DNA from 2 places in the Paenibacillus sp. FSL W8-0426 genome. Region 2 is predicted to be linked to the other one. Evidence: predicted binding sites of a transcription regulator. Region 2 holds the regulator's gene; the other holds the start of a gene.
What was found. Region 2 encodes NrdR, which represses ribonucleotide reductase genes. Its sites were predicted from a motif close to AACACNATATATNGTGTT; they were not measured.
Positions count from the first base shown of each region.

Region 1: MKY59_RS29210 (anaerobic ribonucleoside triphosphate reductase) is a predicted target of NrdR. The motif match lies at 7,885-7,902, and genes of this name have one in related genera.

Region 1 covers NZ_CP150203.1:6,453,740-6,463,726, forward strand. The annotation lists gene MKY59_RS29165 (ABC transporter permease) at 1-133, opposite strand, end outside; gene MKY59_RS29170 (DoxX family protein) at 397-801, opposite strand; gene MKY59_RS29175 (M56 family metallopeptidase) at 847-1,707, opposite strand; gene MKY59_RS29180 (BlaI/MecI/CopY family transcriptional regulator) at 1,709-2,125, opposite strand; gene MKY59_RS29185 (catalase) at 2,358-3,821, opposite strand; gene MKY59_RS29190 (winged helix-turn-helix domain-containing protein) at 4,059-4,865, opposite strand; gene MKY59_RS29195 (transcriptional repressor) at 4,841-5,236, opposite strand; gene MKY59_RS29200 (diguanylate cyclase) at 5,515-6,633, shown strand; gene MKY59_RS29205 (aldo/keto reductase family protein) at 6,730-7,668, opposite strand; gene MKY59_RS29210 (anaerobic ribonucleoside triphosphate reductase) at 7,982-9,943, shown strand; gene nrdG (anaerobic ribonucleoside-triphosphate reductase activating protein) at 9,940-9,987, shown strand, end outside.
Region 2 covers NZ_CP150203.1:2,006,522-2,016,508, reverse strand. The annotation lists gene MKY59_RS09265 (iron ABC transporter permease) at 1-604, opposite strand, end outside; gene MKY59_RS09260 (iron-hydroxamate ABC transporter substrate-binding protein) at 616-1,578, opposite strand; gene MKY59_RS09255 (AraC family transcriptional regulator) at 1,693-3,345, opposite strand; gene MKY59_RS09250 (SDR family NAD(P)-dependent oxidoreductase) at 3,606-4,325, opposite strand; gene MKY59_RS09245 (hypothetical protein) at 4,825-5,235, shown strand; gene MKY59_RS09240 (hypothetical protein) at 5,448-5,924, shown strand; tRNA gene MKY59_RS09235 (tRNA-Ala) at 6,221-6,293, opposite strand; gene nrdR (transcriptional regulator NrdR) at 6,507-6,974, opposite strand; gene MKY59_RS09225 (alpha/beta-type small acid-soluble spore protein) at 7,088-7,306, shown strand; gene MKY59_RS09220 (lytic transglycosylase domain-containing protein) at 7,406-7,969, opposite strand; gene coaE (dephospho-CoA kinase) at 7,966-8,562, opposite strand; gene MKY59_RS09210 (MntP/YtaF family protein) at 8,572-9,351, opposite strand; gene mutM (DNA-formamidopyrimidine glycosylase) at 9,497-9,987, opposite strand, start outside.

The sequences.
Region 1 (9,987 bases), 2.5 Mb from region 2:
GACTGACCTGCAGCACTTGCAGCTGTACAGCATTCAGGTCAAATAAATCCCAAGGCGCAATATCTGAATTGCCGATAAATATGTACGCGAAAGACAAAACCAGCAGTATGACCAGCATGTACCTCAACTTCATCTCTCTTACAGACCCCTCGCTTATAGCCGTAAAACGGAAGTACCCCTTCTTGCAGCCAATTTTCATCTGTTTGATTCTTATGATAATGATATTCATTATCGACATTGTCCATTATATTAGTTTTTATTAAATTGATTGTCAACCCACTTCATCGTCCTGAACAGGTTGGAAATTGCGCAAAAAAAAGAAAACAACCTGCCGAAGCAGGTTGTTTTCTGCCATATCCTGTACGTTTCACTCCATATACGCTTCAAACTAAAACATCAACGGTGTCCTGAACCGGACTGCCTTGAGAAAAGCTGGTCCAGCGCAAGAAATCGGCTGCCTGTGAATAACAAGGCAAGCGAACTTGCCAGCAGCGTATATTCCAGCTCCGTTCCGCCCAGAAACGGCGCATCCGCCTTGGCCATGATCAATGCTCCGGCCGTTACGGCAATGAACAGCGCAGCAAATACGCGGGTGCCCAGGCCTAGAATCACGGCTGCTCCGCCTGCGAGTTCAATGATGGCCACAACGGAGGCAAGGTATCCAGGAACGCCAAGACTTTCGAAGAAGCCTACCGTATTGCTGATGCCGCCTTCGAACTTGCTCCAGCCATGCAATGCAAAGACCGCTCCTATGGCAATCCTCAGAAAAAACAATCCGATTTCCACACTTCTACTATTCAAGTTTCATCTTCCTCCTTCCATTCGGGTGGGCTGAACCGGAAATGGTCAGCCAATCGACCACACAAACAGGACAGATAACATAAGAATGGCGGTCGCGGACACCAGTACCGCAAATCGCGGCAGCGTTAGCGCAACCTCCAGTTCGGGATTGAGCAGCCTCGAAATTCGAACGTTCACCGATACATCGGCAAACGACGATTGTACCGACATGTCTCTGACTCGCCATGACTCGGGACAGGCACGTATCAATTTGAGCAGCGCGCTCCCAATGCCGGCAACGTTCCCTGTGCGCCTGATCGCTTCGTTATCCGCCAGTATTTCCCGGACGATGCCGTAATGTTTCGCGACATGCTTCAAAACGGGAAGATAAGGCATCATGCTGGCAAATACGGTCAGCAGCGTCGTTTTAAGCGGGTCGCGATGCCAGAGATGATGAAGCTCATGATAAACGACTGCCTCCTCTTCATCGTTATCCAGCATGTTCAGAAGGCCTGTCGACAAAACGATGCGCGGCCTCCACAGCCCGATAGTGAACGCGAGCGGAGCCTTTTCGGCCACTACGATAAATCCGGTCTGCCCCACATGTTCGTATTTGGTTTGCAGGCTGCGTGACCATCCTTTATCCTCGATCCTCCACAACCTTTTCATCGCTGCCCGTGTCTTCATCAACCGATGAACCAAAAGCCACCCCGTGCCCGCAAATGTTATGATCGCCAATCCGACGAGCACATGGCCCACCCATGTCCAACCCATTCGGCTCATCCAATGATTGCACAGCCAGAGCAGGTTAAACGGCATGTCCCATCCAAACATTTTGTACAGCAGGTACATCGACATCTGAAGGAACACAAGCAGTGGAATGCCGAGCCCAACGGCGAACAGCAGCTTCGAACGCGCCGCCCACATGTCAGTTGTTCTCCTTTTTCCACTCTTTGATCTTCTGTTCCAGCCGTTCGATCAAGCTTGCATCCACATCCTCCAACGCATCCAGCATATGGTTTACGGCCAAGGCCCCGAACTCGTCGACCAGTTCATGCGAAAGCTCCTTCGATTGGTCATTCATGAACTGTTCCTTGCTCTGCACCGGATGGTACAGCGAAGTTCTGCCTTTCTGCGATTTGCTGAGCAATCCCTTGTCCACAAGCCGGTTCATCACCGTCATGACCGTGTTGAAGTTGACGTCCCGATCCTGTTCAAGCGCCGTTTGCACCTCACGGATACTGCTGCCAGGGCGACTCCACAGCACATCCATGATTTTGGCCTCCAGTGGACCAAAGAAACGATTCAATCCACGTTCTCCCACTTTGAAATTGAGTATTTTCATGATCCGACACCCCTCACACTACCCATTGTAGTTTCGTATAGCAGGAAGTCAACCTTTATATCACGAGTTCGTTGTGATTATTTTGAAAAATGTAGTAATTCCTTCCATTCCTCTGGCGCAAAAAATACGGCGCTCAGTTCGTAAGATCAAAAAAAGCAAATGCCGCCTTTTAAAGCGGCATTTGCTTCATTCCATCCCCTTTAGGGATCGTGATCATTACAGGTAGGCTCGATTAATCTTGTTGCCCTGTAGGCATATGTGCGGAAATATCTACGCCAAGCCCATGGGCAAGTCGACCACCCAATTGCGCGTCCGCCCGGAAGAAATGACACAGTGCACGCATCTGGATCTGCACAGGAACTCCCTTAAGGTCATTTACAAGATTGCTCAAGAGATTCTGTTGCTCTTGTGGCGTATACGAACGGAACAGCTCGCCAGCTTGTGTGTAATCATCCGTCTTTTCAATCCGTTCCCGAGTCACGTTCCCTTGCAGCGGCGCCTCGCTATCCCGATACGCCGGATCTTCCTTCGGAGTATCTTCATAGCTGTTCGGCTCGTAGTTTACCGGAGACGGGTTCTGGTTCACGTTCATCAGACCGTCGCGCTGGTAATTGCGAACCGGTGCGTAAGGGCAATTCACCGGAATTTGCATATAATTCGGTCCCAATCTGTGCCGCTGCGTATCCGGATAAGAAAACAGGCGGCCCTGCAGCAATTTGTCTTCGGAAGGTTCGATTCCCGGAACCACCACGCTTGGAGAAAATGCAGCCTGCTCCACTTCGGCAAAGAAATTTTGCGGATTGCGATTCAAGGTCATCGTTCCTACGGGACGGAACGGAATGACATCCTCCGGCCATGTTTTAGTCGGGTCCAACGGGTCAAAGGCGAAATCGTCCATCTGCTCCGGCGTCAACAGCTGCACCATGAGCCTCCACTGAGGGAAGTCGCCATTTTTGATGTGATCGTACAGGTCGCGGGTCGCATGGTTGAAATCCTGCCCCTGCACTTGCGCGGCCTCTTCACGGGAGAACGTGCGAACGCCTTGCAACGACTCCCATTTGTATTTGACATAATGAACCTTGCCCTCTGCGTTGATCCATTTGAAGGCATGCACGCTGAATCCGTCCATTTGCCGGTAGTTGGCCGGCGTGCCGAGATCGGAGAATAACCAGGTAAGCATATGCGTGGATTCGGGCGATAGCGTCATGAAGTCCCAATACCGGGACGGGTCCTGGATGTTCGTATCCGGGGCCGGCTTAAGCGAATGGACCATATCGGGGAACTTTATCGCATCCCGGATGAAGAACACCGGCAAGTGATTGCCCACGATGTCGTAGTTCCCTTCCTTCGTATACAACTTTACGGCAAAACCGCGCGGGTCACGCGCCGTCTCCGGCGAACCCGTGCCATGGATGACCGTGGAGAAACGAACCAGCACCGGTGTCTCGGTACCCGGCTCCTGCAGGAAATCCGCCTTCGTGAATTCCTTCATGCTCTCTTCCAGCCTGAATACGCCATGGGCTCCTGCACCTCTGGCATGCACGACGCGTTCCGGAATCCGCTCCCGGTCAAAGTGAGCAATTTTCTCGATCAGGTGGTAATCCTCCAATAATGTGGGGCCCCTTCTCCCTGCGGTGCGCGAGTTTTGGTTGTCTCCTACCGGTGCGCCTTGGTTGGTGGTCAAACGTTCTGTCATATCATGCTCCTCCTTATTCAGTCATTATCATGTGGGGTATGCCACGCCATGGGTGTATATCAAATTCATATGCAAATGGGTCGCATTTGAATGTACATTTAGACTAGATCTAACTGTTAAATCGATTCTAACATGTACCCTATCGGCTTGCATGAGATTCGCATGAGTTTACGATGAGATTTGGGCGTTCTTCATGAATGAAACATGAGCATGGATATGGGCAAAAAAAAGAGCGGACTAATCCGCCAGGCGGTAGCCCACTCCTCTTACCGTTACGATATATTGCGGGGAAGCCGCGTTATCCCCCAGCTTTTTGCGCAAGCTTTTGATATGCACATCCACCACGTTGCTTCCTCCGGTAAAGTCCGTTTCCCAAATGTCGCTGAGCATTTCCTCGCGAGAGATGACCGCGCCTTTGGCATCGATGAGCTTCACCAGCAAATCGTACTCCGTTTTCGTCAAATGAATGCGGGTGTTATCCCGCTGCACGCTCATCTTCTCTCGATCCAGCCATAAATCCTTGAAGCCGATGCGATGATCCTCCTCCGGCAAAAACGCGCGTTTGGGCAATACCGGACTATTGCCGATCATGCGCTGTACGCGGTAAAGCGCCTCCTGCGGACGGGCCGGCCAGACCAGCAATTCCTCCTGCAGCATTGGCCCGCTGGCGTTGCCGATCATATTTTCCCCAACCAGGTACAAACAAGGCGTAACATGTTCCGCCTCGCGGTTCAAGCGGCTGCTGATGCCGGCAAAAGCATCGATGGTTCCAGCCACGGACAGATCGTAGATCAACAGGTCAAATACAAGACGTTCGTGCAGATCCGGTTCCCACCGGTGAAATACCAGCACATCAAAGCAGCTGTCGGTCAGTGCTTTGACGAGTTCATGCACCTGGCCCGGCATCGGGCTAATCAGAATGACGCGCCGCGTAACGGGGCATGCCTCTACCATAGGCACTTGTTCGGACAAAGCCGGCTTGACCCGCAGCGGCAAACGGCGACCGGACAGCTTTATTTTCACTTGCCCCGTTTGTTCCTGCATTCTTCGCAGACACCTCCAAAGACCACGTGAGCATGGTCGATTGCATACCCGGTTTCGTCGGCCACCTGCTTCAACCATTCGGGTGGAACCACGGTCATGACTTCATCCACTTTGCCGCACATTTCGCACATAATATGTTGGTGGTCATCCATCCGGGCATCGTAGCGGCTTGCCGCTTCTCCCAGCTTCAGCTCGCGAATCAGTTCCTTCTCGGTCAAATACCGCAGCGAGTTATACACCGTGCCGTAAGCAAGGTTATATCCCTGCTCCACCAATCGGTTCATGACGTCCGCCGCAGTCGGATGATCTTCCGAGTGGCGAACCACATCGTAAACAGCCTGTCGTTGTATCGTCAAATTTAACGTTCTCACAGCCATTCTCCTTTACTCTATCCATTCAAACCGCCCAAAGTTCACATAACTTCAAGCGGCCATTATATTGTTTTGAATCATCATAATCAATTTCAATTTAGATTAAGTATAAATCTTTATATACAAAAAAGTCAACAAAGCCTACGTTTTCGGTAATCCCTGCCCTTTTTCAACGTTTTTCACCACCATCCGCCTCTATATCGCGGGATAATATGGTTCGCCACCAGCCCTTTTTTCATATAGAATAAAAGAATGTGCGCTGAGAGGAGGAGAGTTTGTTGATAAGCACTTTTTTCGTAAATGTCTGTGTCATGATCACCTTTATGTACATATCGGGAATCCTTGCTAAATTTTATGGTATTCGCATTTCCGAGCCTTCGATCCGTACCCAGCTCATCGGAGGCCTATTGTTCGGAATCTATGGCACGGTGCTTATGAACTACTCTTTCCCTTTGAACGAAACGACCATCGTTGATCTGCGCCATCTTGCCGTCGTTACCGCTGCCGTATATGTCGGCGGCATGGCTTCAGTTGTGTCCGGGCTTGTCATTGCCTTGCTGCGCATCGTCTTGTTTGGCGTGTCCTCTTCTGCCATCGACTCGGCTTTTGTCTTGACGATCATCGGACTGACGGGCGTATATTTCCATTATGCCTCCTGGGCCAGATTAACCAAAATCATAACCATGAACCTGCTGGGCATGTCGCTCATCTTTATTATCCTGATCATGAACACGTCAAGCATGAATTCGTTGATGAAAGTGTATCCGCTGCAGATGGCCATCTCCTTTATCGGGGGATTGTTCATTTATGTCATCGCGGAATTTATCAATAAATCGAATGAACTGCTGTTCCAATTGGAACGGCGGGCCTCCACGGACCATCTGACCAACCTGGGCAACCGCAGGCAGTTCGAAAAATCGCTGGAACTCCAGCTTCAGCAAGCCAGGCAGCATAACCAATATCTCTCGCTTCTCGCCATCGACATCGACCGTTTCAAAAAAATAAACGACAGCTACGGCCATAGTTCAGGGGACGCCGTATTGAAGCAAATCGGGCAATTGCTCCTGAACCAGGCGAGGCCGACCGACCTCGTTTCACGAAACGGCGGCGAGGAATTCGCCGTATTGTTGATAGACTGCAATGCACATCAGGCCATGGCCATTGCAGAGCGCATCAGGCATGCCGTCGAAAAATACGTATTCGCCCTGCCTGACGGCAGCACCGTTCGCCTCACCGTGTCCATAGGCGTTGCCGTCTTTCCGGATCATTGCGACGAATACGATGACAACGACCTCTTCGAACACGCGGACCGTGCATTGTATGAGGCCAAAAATACCGGCCGGAACAGAGTATGCTCCATTCCGAAGCCGATCGAACTGCAAACCGGCGAGTGCTGACCCGCCCGAAACAAATATGAAGGGATACCCCGAGACTGGCGCTCGGGGTATCCCTTTTTCGATCGTTTAGAGGCCGATCACGCCTTTATGCGCAAATCAGGCCAAAATGCGTTCAATTTCGCCGATGATTTCCGCGTCCAGTTTGATGCCTGAAGCTGCCGCGTTTTCTTTGACCTGTTCAGGACGGCTTGCTCCCACGAGCGCGCTGGACACGTTACTTTGGCGCAAAATCCAGGCCAAGGCCAGCTGCCCCACTTTGATCTCCAGTTTGTTCGCAAGCTCGATGAGCCGATTCACTTTGGCGATCTTGTCGGCATTGATTTTGCCTTCGTCCCAACCCAGCTTCGCAGCCCGGCTGTTCTCCGGAATGTCGGATACGGATGTGTATTTGCCCGTCAGCAAGCCTTGAGCCAACGGCGAATATACTACTTGTCCGATGCCTTTGCGCTCGCCGAGCGGAATGATCTCTTTCTCAATGTAACGATCAAACATGTTGTATACAGGTTGGTTCACAACGATATGATCCAGCAGCAAACGATCTGCCGTGCCCAGCGCGGCCTCCATCTGCGCTGCCGTCCACTGGCTGACGCCCACGTACAGCACTTTGCCATGACGCACGAGATCATCGAGTGCACGCAGCGTTTCTTCGATCGGCGTCTCCTCGTGATAGCGGTGGCAATAATATATATCTACATATTCAGTTCCTAACCGTTTCAGGCTGGCCTCGCACTGCTCCATGATGTGCTTCCGGGACAAGCCCTGGTCATTGGGGCCGTCGCCCATTTTGCCGAACACCTTGGTGGCCAGAACGTATGAATCGCGTGGACGTGCTTTTAGCGTCTGTCCAAGCAGCTCCTCTGCCGCTCCGCGCTCATACACATTCGCTGTATCGAAAAAGTTAATGCCCTCATCGAATGCGGTTTCAATGGAGCGAACCGCGTTCTCGCGTTCCACATACCCGCCATATGTCAGCCAGCTGCCAAGGCTGATCTCGCTTACTTTAAGTCCGCTTTTGCCCAGTCTGCGATATTCCATTGATTCTACATCCTCCTCATGCAATAGGTTATGGATAAAGTTCCCTTTCCATTTTACCGCACATTGCGCAAATAAACAGTCCAAAGTTGTCCATGAACCCAATAGGGTCATGTTCATAGGCGGCATCCATCTTCAAATTCGAAATTTTTTTATCCGTGCAGCGATGGGGAATACGGCTCCCGAGGGCGAGACAGTGTGATTATCCTCACACCCAAAAAGCCTATATATAGTTTATAAATAGGTAATGTTCATCTATATCTAGTATTCAACGACATAACTTTATAGATCAATGGATTATGGGAGGAATTTTGATATGAGTACGCTTGAACGCGTTGCCCCGCCGTCCCCGGACCTGCTGTCCGATCTCGGGCGGCGAATCATCGGTGCGGAGGATGCGGATACACTTCGGGAAAATGCCAACCTCAATGGCGATTCCTTCAGCGGAAAAATGAGCAGGCTCGGTTCGGAAACGGCGAAATGGCATGCCATGCGCCACGTACTGCCCCGGGAGCTGTCCGAAGCGGTGGAGAACGGCGATCTGTACGTGCACGATCTGGACCAATACGCGCTTGGAACGACGAACTGCATATTCATTCCGTTTGACCGGCTGCTCGCTTCCGGTTTCAACACGGGCAACGGCTCGGTGCGTACTCCGCAAACGATCATGTCGGCCATGGCGCTGGTTGCGATCATTTTCCAGTCCCAGCAAAACAGCCAATACGGCGGCGTCTCGGCCAACAAAATCGACTGGGACCTGGCGCCTTACGTACAGCGCTCCTTCCGCAAGCATTACCGCAAAGGACAGCGGCTGTTCGGGGAACAGGCCGCGATCGGGGACGAGCAGCTGCATCTGGATAGCGAGCAGGCACAGCGCGCCTGCCCGAAAGCCTATGCGTTCGCCTGCGAAGAAACAGAGCAGGAGACGGGACAGGCCGCCGAGTCGCTGATCCACAATCTGAACACGATGAGCAGCCGGGCCGGCGGGCAGATTCCGTTCACGTCGCTCAACTACGGGCTGTGCACGTCCGCCGAGGGCCGCCTCGTTTCCCGGTCGCTGCTGGAAGCGACCATCCGCGGGCTGGGGAACGGCGAGACGCCTGTGTTCCCGCAGCATATTTTCCAGTGCAAGCAAGGCATCAACCAGGCCGAAGGAGAGCCGAATTACGATCTGTTCCGGCTCGCGATCACCTGCTCGTCACGGCGGATGTATCCCAATTTCGTCAATGTCGATGCCTCCTTCAACTTGCCGTATTACCGGCCGGAGGACCCCGATACGATCATTGCAACCATGGGCTGCCGGACGCGCACGCTGGCCGATCGTTTCGGGCGCAACCGCCAGAGCGGCAAAGGCAACCTGTCCTTTAATACGATCAATCTCGTTAAATTGGGCATTCGCTTTGGCATTTGCCAGGGCACTCGGGCCGTCGCCGACCGCAGCGGATTCTATGAGGCGCTCGACTCCGTTATGCGCAATGCGGTTCGCGGGCTGCTGCACCGTTACCGCATTCAGACCGGCCAGCCCGCCAAAGCGTCGGACTTCATGATGCGGGAAGGCGTATGGGAAGGCGGCGAACGCCTTGCGCCGGATGAACCGGTGGCCGACCTGCTGAAGCACGGTACGTTGTCCGTCGGTTTCATCGGGCTTGCGGAATGCATGACGGCGATGTATGGCCGCCATCATGGACAGGACCCGAGCATCCACCAGGAAGCGCTGAACGTCATCCGCACGATGCGGGAGTTCTGTGATCGCATGAGCGACGCCCATAACCTGAATATTACGTTGTTCGCAACACCTGCGGAGGGCCTTTCCGGCAAATTCACCAAAATCGACCGGGCCAACTATGGCCTGATCGAAGGCATCAACGATCGCGAATACTACACCAACTCGTTCCACGTTCCGGTCTACCACGCGTTGCCGGCCTATCGCAAAATCGAACTGGAGGCCCCGTTCCATGCGTTATGCAATGCCGGAGCGATCTCCTATATCGAGTTGGACGGCAATGTACGTGCCAACACGACCGCGTTTCAACGCATCGTGCAATTTGCCCTTGCCCAGGATATCGGCTACTTCTCCATCAACCACCCGATCGACCACTGCACAGGATGCGGTTATGAGGGGGTCATCGGCGCAGTTTGCCCAGGCTGCCAGGCCCATGAGGATCAGGTACATATCCAGCGCTTGCGCCGGGTGACCGGTTACCTGACCGGGGACTATAAAGTGCGCTTCAATGCCGCGAAGCAGGCCGAGGTCCGGGATCGGGTGAAGCATAAATGAACCTGTTCGGCTATATCCCCGAATCGGTCAATGAGGGACCGGGT
Region 2 (9,987 bases):
CCGGACCGATCGTCTGCACCTGCTGCATCGTCGTACCGATCAATCCGCCGGCAGCCCACATGGATACGTCTTTGGATATTTTGAAATAGAGGGTCACCCCATCCGCAATGGCATACATAAATGAAGATACGGCAGCTCCCGCCAGGACGACGCGGAGCGGTGAAAGCCTGCCTCGTCCAAAGGCTCCGAGCACGACAACGATGGCTGCGCCAAAGGCGGCTCCGACGAAACATGCGGCCATAATGCCAAAGGTTCCGAGCGACGGCACAAAAACAAAAGCGATGGCCAGCGCCAGATTGGAGCCTGACGTCAGGCCGAGCAGCCCCGGATCGGCGAGTGGATTCCTCGTCACTCCCTGCATGATCGCACCGGATACGGCGAGCGCCGCCCCGATCAGCATGGCCGCGATTTCCCGCGGCAGCCTGATCTCGCGCAAAATCATGACATGATCATCCGGCTCCGCTGCAGTGAAGGCCAGCCATATGCTGCGAAAGTCCGCCTGCTCCGCCCCGTACTTCATGGCAAGGACAAAGCATAGAACGAGCACGACCACGCTGCCCGCCAGCTTGATCCAAAAGCGGTTCGAAACATGTTTATTTTTCATGGCGGTTCAAGTTACTTGCCCAGGAATTGTTTTTCAAAGAATTCAAGCTGATACTCCAGGCTGAGCGGATCGTTGAAATAAAACGTTTTGGCATCGGCCTCAAACACCCGGTTGTTTTGCACGGCCGGCACGTTTTTGTAGGTTTCCGTGGTCTGGAAAGTGTTGTCTTCGTCCGTGTTTTTACTGAAAATCACGTAGTCGCCCATGTAGTCCTTCAGCACTTCGGTCGATACAGCGAAAAATCCGTCCGTTTTGGTTGCTTCTTTCACTTTTTCAGGCATTGCCAGACCAAACTGCCCGTACAGCAGCTCGGTCCCCCGTCCAAAGTTCTCGCCGTACACGTACAGCTGTTTATTGAAGGTTTCGATGACGGATACGGTGGCATCCGCACCGATTTTGGCCTTGATTTCTTCTCCGATTTTTTTGCTGCGTGCATCAAAATCGTCCACCCAGGCTTGAGCTTCGGTTTCCTTGTTCAACAGTTTTCCGATTTCCAGCTGCTGTTCCAGAAAATTCAGCTTGCCGTAAGTGTAGGTTACGGTGGGAGCGATTTGTTTCAACTTGTCCACGTTTTTGATATCCGACTGGCCGATGATCAGGTCGGGATTCAGTTCGATGATTTTCTCCAAGCTTTCGTCCGTCACCGCTTCGGCATCAGCCAGCTTTTCCTTGAAGTTCGGGTTTTCCTTGGACATTTCGTCCACGCCCACCAGCGGAACGCCAAGCTGCATCACATTTCCCGTCAAAAAACGCGTCAGCACGATTACACGCTGCGGATGTGTAGGAACGTCCACAGGTCCATTCTCGGACTCGTATACAAAGGTGTCTCCCGACTTGGCCGAATCGGTGGACGCGGACGAAGTTGCCGCCTCCGTTGTGCTGGAGCCTGCTTGGGCATCCTCGCTGCCGTTGTTTCCGCATGCCGCAAGCAGCATCATCAAGGCAAGTAATACAGGCGCAAAACTCTTTTTCATGGATGACTCTCTCCCCTTTTTGTTTGAACATGAAAATCATTCTCATTAACATAGCTAATTATAGGCATGGCGAATGAAGCTAACCATGCCTTTTTGTTTGCAAAATGACTTGCATTATTGATTCCCCGCCCAAAGCTTGAGCGCCCGTTCAAGCTGAAGACGAACAGAAACGGGATTATACGGAATCCATTCCTCTTGATCCAACACATGCACCCGATTCTGTTTAACCGCGCTCAGACCTTGCCATTCCTCGGAGGCAAAAATCCGCTCGGCATGGGCGGTAGCCCCCTTCTCATCCGGGAACACCATAACCAGAAACCAATTTCCTTCGTACTCCTTCAGTTCGGATCGTGCGATGGAAACGGAATGAAACTCATCCCCGAAATGTTCTATTTCCTGGGCAATCTTTGCCGAAGGCTGCAATCCCAACGAATGGTACAGGACATAACCTGCATTCCTTGCCCCGTAAATTTGCAACCTTTCCGGTTTGATGACGACAATGGTTACGGTTTCATCAACCACCTTCTGCTCCTGCACCGTCTCCCTTGCCCGTCGTTCTTGTTGTTCGAAATCGGCTAACCAACGCTCTGCTATTTCGCTCTTTCGAATCGCGTGGGCAATCATACGCAAATGTTCTTTCCACCCGAGTTCCATCCATGGAACCTCAATGATCGGGGCGACCGATCTCAATTGCTCGGCAGTCAAACCGGTCTCCTGCAGATGTTGCTTTGCAGCAATGATCAAATCGACGTTTTCCTCCTGCAAAGCAGCTTTTATTTGCTCGGGAGGGGTGTCCATATGAATAAATCGCACGCTTTGCGGAGTCAGCAGACCATCTGCCCTTACGTATTCGCTGCTTTCCGAAATAACGATGGATGGCTCCACGCCAAGCAAAAACAGGTGGCTTGCATATGGCGCAAACCATACTGCAGACCGTTGAACGTTTCGGGATCGACTATAGGATGAGGGACTTTCTCCCGTCTGGTGTTTGAAACGGCGGCTGAGATAGAATTCGTCCTTGTAGCCTACCTTTAACGCAATGTCCCTTAGGGATAACGTGCTGCCAATGATCAATTCTTTGGCCCGATGCACGCGCAGCTTGGATAAATATTCGTTCGGAGAGAATCCGGTCATCTGCTTGAACAAAATGGAGTAATGCGAACGGCTGACCCCGGCCATCTCGGACAAAAGCTCTGTCGTAATTTTTTCGTTAAAATGGCCTTCCATATAGGCCAAGCTTCGTTCCATCGAGGGCAGATCGGAAAAAGAATCCCCGCTTTCCATACGTTCCAGCAATGCTAGCAAGACCTGGTGAAATACGATCTGATTGCGCATATGCCGGGTCTCGCTTTCGGGCAAGCGATGTATAAACAGTTCTTCCAGCAGGGCCGCAATCGCCGGTGCGTCGATGAAATACTCCACGTTTTTGGCTGAACCAATCATGCTCACCCGGCTCATCGAGCCCTCATGGGTCGTACGTGCCTGGGCTTGCGTGCTAATCGTCAGCATATATATGTGCAGTGGCTGTCCAGACCCGGCCGTCACGACCGCCTTGGCGCCTGGCGGAAGCAAAACAGACGTGCCCTGCGACAATTCATAGGTTTCTTGTTCCCGTTGCAGCGAACTCGCGCCGCTGTTTACCGCCAGCAGCACGGGAACATGTTCATGAATGGTATGGAGCGGCCGATTGGAAGTGAAGTATAGGGATTGAATGCCTTCCATCACAAAATTGGGAAAGTATGATCCCGACCACTCAGAGTTTTTCATTGAGGGTTTCCTCCGTATCGTTAATGACAGTCAGTGTATGATTTAAGGATTAGTCCGTTCATTTGGCGCTGCCCGAGCGGGAATATCCCGTTTGGCGGAGCCGTAATCTATTTTATCACTCGAACCTTGGGACGAATACATCATTTTCGCTTTGCGGCTTCGGCGCAGGATATGAGCTAACGGATTGAATGGCAAAAAACACGCTGCGGGGAGCGTGTTTAAGTTGATGTCTTTGGCGCGGATCGCGTAACTTCAGTCCGTCATGCATTCAAATCCGTGATCGCCGGAACATGGATTTCCTTAACACAAGCTGCGCTGGAGAGACTGACAATACATTTAACGATGGATACGATGTCCTGAACCGGAATACGGGTTCCCCCATACAGGGCAATCGCTTTGTCCGCCCCTTCCTCATAAGGGACTGCGGCAGCCAATTCTCCCGGATTGATGCAGGTTACCGCAATGCCATCTTTGCGAACATGTTCTCTTAGAGCATTGGCGATGCCGCGCAGTCCGAATTTGGAGGCCACAAACGATACTTGTGCATTGTTCGTATGCTCCAATCCGGCGGTAGATCCGATCAGAATAATTTTTCCCGCCCCCGACATGCGAACGTTCGGCAATAACGCCTGAATGGCAGTGATGGTCGAGGTGATATTCACATGAACGATGTTGGCGATGTCTGCCGGGTCATCCTTCTCGAAGTCGTAATGCTCCTCGAATCCTGCCTTCTCCCAAATGCCCACGTTATATATCAGAACATCGATCGGTTCAGATGCCAAAGCATCCGTTATTTTCCGTGCTGCATCCGGCCGCGCCAGATCCGCTTCGATCCATGTCCGTTTGACGCCATCGTTCAGTGCCAAGCTGCCCGGCTTGCTCCGGGACACGATCCATACTTGATCCCCCTGCTCCGGCAGCCCTTTGACGAATGCATCCCCCAATCCCTTGCTGGCGCCAAAAATGATATAATTTTTCATTTATTTCTCCTTTTTTGAAAGTGATATGGTCGATTTCTAATCTATTATAACCAGATGGATTTTCCGTACAAAGAAAGATCGTTCCTCGTTACCGTTGTTGCGATAACTGAAACGATCTTTGGGAAGGGATGGCTTAACGTATCTTCCTGGCCCCGGGGTGTCGCTTGCACCTTACTACACGTTGTTGGTTTAACCACTCTCCTTTTCGTTTGAGTGCAACCTTCGTATCCCTTTAACCGTCTAATAAAGCGCAATAATCAATCACACTAGACCACTGCGAGCGCAGTACCATCTTCCAATCGCTGTTATTCCCAGATTTTTCGAATCCCCTTTTTGAAGGGAAAAATCCGGTGAACAGACTATGCTTCCGATGCAGCTTTCTTTCAGAAAGCTTTTAAGCGAACGCTACGCTTCTTCAGATTGGTTCTGCCTCTCCGTTAACGTGTGGATGTTTTTCAGTTTATGTAATAAGTACCTTTGGGGAAGGAGAGAAAGGGAAATGAAATCGATATGGTCTGTTTTCATTTTGGTTCTTATGGTTACAGGTTGCAGTGGCAAAGGTGATCATGCTAACCAATCAAAAGAACCGCAAGATGCACTGAAGACATCTGAGGCTATTGTTCTTGCAAAACAGGAGTCAAAGGGACAAAAGAAAATTCTTCTTGCGTTGGACACAAAAAATCCCGAGTTACAGTCAAACCTAGAAGAAATTACGGGTCAGACCGTCCAAGAGATTTTAAAGGCGAATAAATATAACTTAGAATGGCTGGATCTAAAAAACATCTCACCGGGAAAAGATGATTTTAATGCCCTGAAGATCGGGGCGAAAATCAATTTTGTTGCTGATAAAGAGCATCTGGATACGATTCCTCCAACATCTTTTGCCAAAGAAATAAATATAACAGAATAAAAAAATGGTTAGTGTATGACCACGACCATGAAATCAAACAAATTTCTACATAGCAAAAACCCGCCAAACACTCGGAAATCCTTGTGTTTAGCGGGTTCTTTTGGTATGGAGCCTAGGAGGGCGAACCTGACTTATACAATTAAGTATCCCGAACCTAGGCAAGCGCTGATACATACAGTGTGTAAAAAATACGCTTCAGGAGGTTTTTTACAATGTATTACCATCAACGTTACTGGATTCGTTTTGGATATCGGCAAGAACCAATGGACTTACCAATTAACGGGAAAGTGTCGATACTTTTCAGTGAAACAAATCAATACGTCATTGCAGAGCCAGGCGCAAACAATGTCAACAAACTTATTGCATTTCAACCCAACTCCGATGGATTGGCAGAATTTGAAATGCGACAATTAGGAGGAAATGACAGCAGACTCTTCAATTTGTACTCACCTAGCATGCAACGTTATGTTTCAATAAAGTATGGGTGGTTGACAGCAAGCGAAGCAGGCGCTGGTCCAACTGAAGAATTCACACTTCATACTGAAACATTAGATGGAACTAGCTGGAATGTCATCTTTTCACCAGTTCAACAACACTATATTGGTGTTGATATGAGTAGTCAAAACTACTTACGAGGCTATTTTCCATGTCTTGGTTCTTGGCAACGATTTATCATAGAACCAAAATAGCACCGGAGAAGAATTTTCCTTCCTATTTACCTACTATAAATTCGAATCACAGACATTGGCCCACCACTATTCAACGTACTACAGACATAAAATACTCATTTACTCAATCAAAGGTTGATTCTACGAGAAATATTGTATACACACGCAATTGAAAAATTGAACCGTGATGCAAATCACAATTGCAAGTTAAACACAACCTGTCCCCAACTGAGAAAAAATGTAGAATGACTCATTTTAATATCACAGAAAAAAAGAAAAACCCTTATATACAAAGGGTTTCAACAGTTCAATATGTATGGAGCCTAGGGGGATCGAACCCCTGACCTCATCGCTGCCAGCGATGCGCTCTCCCAGCTGAGCTAAGGCCCCAGGATATGTATTTATTCCTCATCGCCATATCGTTTGCTTCAGGCGACTTCTATATCATATAAAATTCAGCCCATGTTGTCAACATCTTTTTAAAAATTAATTCATTTCAATCCATACCTAACCCTAAAGTGATCGGAGAAGAACAACCTTTATGCACAACGTGTAACGATAACTCTGGACTGCTCTTCTCCCTCAACCCTTCACTTTAAGCCTTCAATCTTCCATGTCCTCGTTGGACAGCAGCGATTTCAGTTCTTTCATGAACATGTTGATGTCTTTGAACTGGCGATACACCGAGGCGAATCGAACGTAGGCCACCTCGTCCACAGGAAACAGCTGTTCCATCAGCAATTCGCCGATCTGGCGGCTTTCCACTTCGGCGTCCGCCGTATTGCGCAGCGATTTCTCCACTTCGGAAACCATCATTTCCAACGTTTCGACGGAAACCGGACGTTTCTCGCAGGCACGGATCAAACCGCGCAAAATTTTGTCCCGGCTGAATTCCTCCCGGCTTCCGTCCTTCTTAATCACGATGAGCGGAGTCTCCTCCACCATTTCAAACGTAGTAAACCTTCGGCTGCACTGCTCGCATTCGCGGCGGCGCCGAATCGACTTGGATTCGTTCGCCGGCCTTGAGTCCAGTACTTTAGTGCCCAAGTAGCCGCAATAAGGACATTTCAAATCAGATCACTTCCCATGTTTTTCTTTTGGAACAAATTCCCTATAGACATTCGTAATGAAAATCGAAGCTTGGACACATAATACTTTTACCAACCGCGAGGAGGTGAACAGCAATGGCCCAAAGCAATGGTAACTCCAATAATCTGGTGGTAACTAGAGCTTCCGCAGCTCTCGAGCAAATGAAATACGAAGTTGCTCAAGAACTCGGAATTAGCATCCCACAGGACGGATACCAAGGTAACATGACTTCTTACGAGAACGGTTCGATCGGTGGTTACATCACGAAGCGTCTGGTAACAATTGCAGAACAGCAATTGGCAGGTCAATACTAATATCCGTTCGGGAATACGTAATACAGAGGAGCACGGAGTGGTCGGCAGCATGCCGGCCACTCTGTTTTTCTTGCTCTTTTCATCCGGATTCTGTCTCTTTTAGAACGTATCATAGATATCTACATATTGATTATAATAATAAATAACGCGTTGTACATAGTGCCGGGTTTCTCCAAAAGGAATATCCTTGATCGACTCCAACGTTCCGTCCCATACGCCGTTCTTAAGCCACTCGTTGACCTTGCCCGGACCTGCGTTATATGCAGCGATCATCGCGATGGGATTGCCATCGAATTGCTCGGACAAATTTTTCAAGTACCACGTTCCCAGCTGGATGTTCCTGTCCGGCTCATGCTTCAGCTCGTCCAGCGAGGTATGCGGAATTTTGGCCTGTTCCATGATCCAGTTCGCCGTATCGGGCATGAGCTGCATCAAACCGATGGCGCCTTTTCTGGATTCCTTGCTTGTTTTGAAATTCGTTTCCACCCGGATAATCGAAGCGATCAGAAACGGGTCCACTTCATAACTCTGCGATTGCGCCCGAATTTCGTTTTTGTATTGGATCGGATAAAACCATGCCATCCAGTTCGTATTCAGGAACAACACGAGCACAAATGACACAAACAGCAGCAGCAGCACTCTCTTTTTGCGCAGCAGCTTCATGACAGACCCTTACGATGCCAAAACGCTGCCAACTGCTTTTCCGTCTCCGTCCATGAACCGCTATTGTCAATGACGATATCTGCGCGCCGCTTTTTCAGTTCGATATCCATTTGCGCCCCAAGGCGTGCATCAGCCTGCTCTGACGTCAATCCATCCCGAATCATCAGTCTTTCCTTTTGCACGGAACGGGGGACATATACAACCATAACTTCGTCAAACCCATTCTCCAATCCCGATTCGTACAATAAAGGAATATCCGATACCACAAGCTTGTCCGGATATTCTGTCCGATATGCGACGGCACGCTCCCGCATCTCCTGACGGATTGCCGGGTGCGTGATCGCTTCCAGCGCTTTTCGCTCTTCGGGGTTCCCGAAGACGATGCTGCCCAGTTTTTTGCGATCCAACGTACCGTCTTCATGCAATATGGCTTGTCCAAACCGCTGCACGGTGGCAGCCAAAACCGGATGCCCGGGCAGCATAACTTCCCGGGCAATCACGTCTGCGTCAATGATCAACGCCCCCTTGCTTGCAAGAAAGGCGGAAACACTGCTTTTTCCGGTTGCGATCCCGCCGGTTAAGCCCATATTCATCGTTTCACCTCACAACAGCTTCATTATTCCCATAGCCACCAACAAAATGGCAGGCAGCACCGACAAACGTTGCATCCAGCGCAGGTCGGCAAAGCGCAATCCTACCTTCATCCCGAGCGAGAGAAACGCCCCGCTGAACAGCGCAATCACCAATGCGGTCCAGAACGTCGGAAACCCCAGCAAGGCTGCCCCGAGTCCGGCACCAAAAGCATCCAGTGACAACGCTATGCCGAGCCACATCGCTTCTTGGGCAGATATGCTGCCCGAATTGTCGATATCCGCCTTGGAAGGACTGCGCAAAATCTGGATCACCACGCCCAGCTTGCGCAGTTCCAACGTAAACACCATACGTTCCAATGATCCGCCTGAAGCCGATTGCTCCAGTTCCAGTGCCATGACCTGACTTTGCCTTCTGGTCACCTGTTCTTCTCCACCATAGATCTCCGTTCCATATCCCGAAGACGCCCTCATCCCTTCCTGTTCAATGGAAGTGTTGGCTTCGGCCGAATCTTTGCTCTTCTTTCGTACAAGCTGAAGGAGCGACCAGCCGCCAATGCCGATCAGAATGACCGCGCCGACAACGGAAGCCACGTCCGGAGACACAAAACGGGATAATAGCACGCCGACCTGCATCGATACGGCAATGACCAATCCCGAACACAACGAAATGACGGCAATGGATAAGAGCGGGATCTTGGTCCTGCGCAATCCATATGTAATTCCGACTCCAAAACCATCCAGACTCACCGCGAAGGCCAGCACGAACAACGAAATAAAATGAGGCAGCACCCCGGATTCCTCCCCTGTGCGGATCACATCCACCTACCCGGAAGTAGGTATTCGCCCGCTTATTTCTGCCATATCAGTATATGGAGAGAGGAGTCCATGGGTGCTACGATGGGATGATTTCATTGATCCTGCCGCTTGGCTCAGCTTATTCTGACGGCTGGCATGTCGGACAATAATGCGTGCCCCTGCCGCCGACCACGCTTTTTTCAATCAAGGTGCCGCATACGGTACACGGCTCGGACTTGCGACCGTAAATTTTCAACTGATGCTGAAACATTCCCATCTCGCCTTGTCCGTTGACGTACGATTTGATGGAGGAACCGCCTGCATCGACGGCATCCTGCAGCGTCACCACAATCGCTTCATGCAATCTGGCGAGCTGGGCTTCGCTCAATGTCCTGGCAATCGTTTCGGGATGGATGCCCGCCCGGAACAAGGCCTCGTCCACATAAATATTCCCGATGCCCACGACATATGCCTGATTTAGCAGAACGGCCTTGATCTTCGTTGTCCGTTTGCCAACGGCTTCCCGGAACGCATCCAACGTAAACGCCGGATCGAGCGGTTCGAGCCCCAGCTTCAGCAGCGGTTTCGATACAAGCTCTTCGCCTGCTTTAAACAGGTGCATCGTACCGA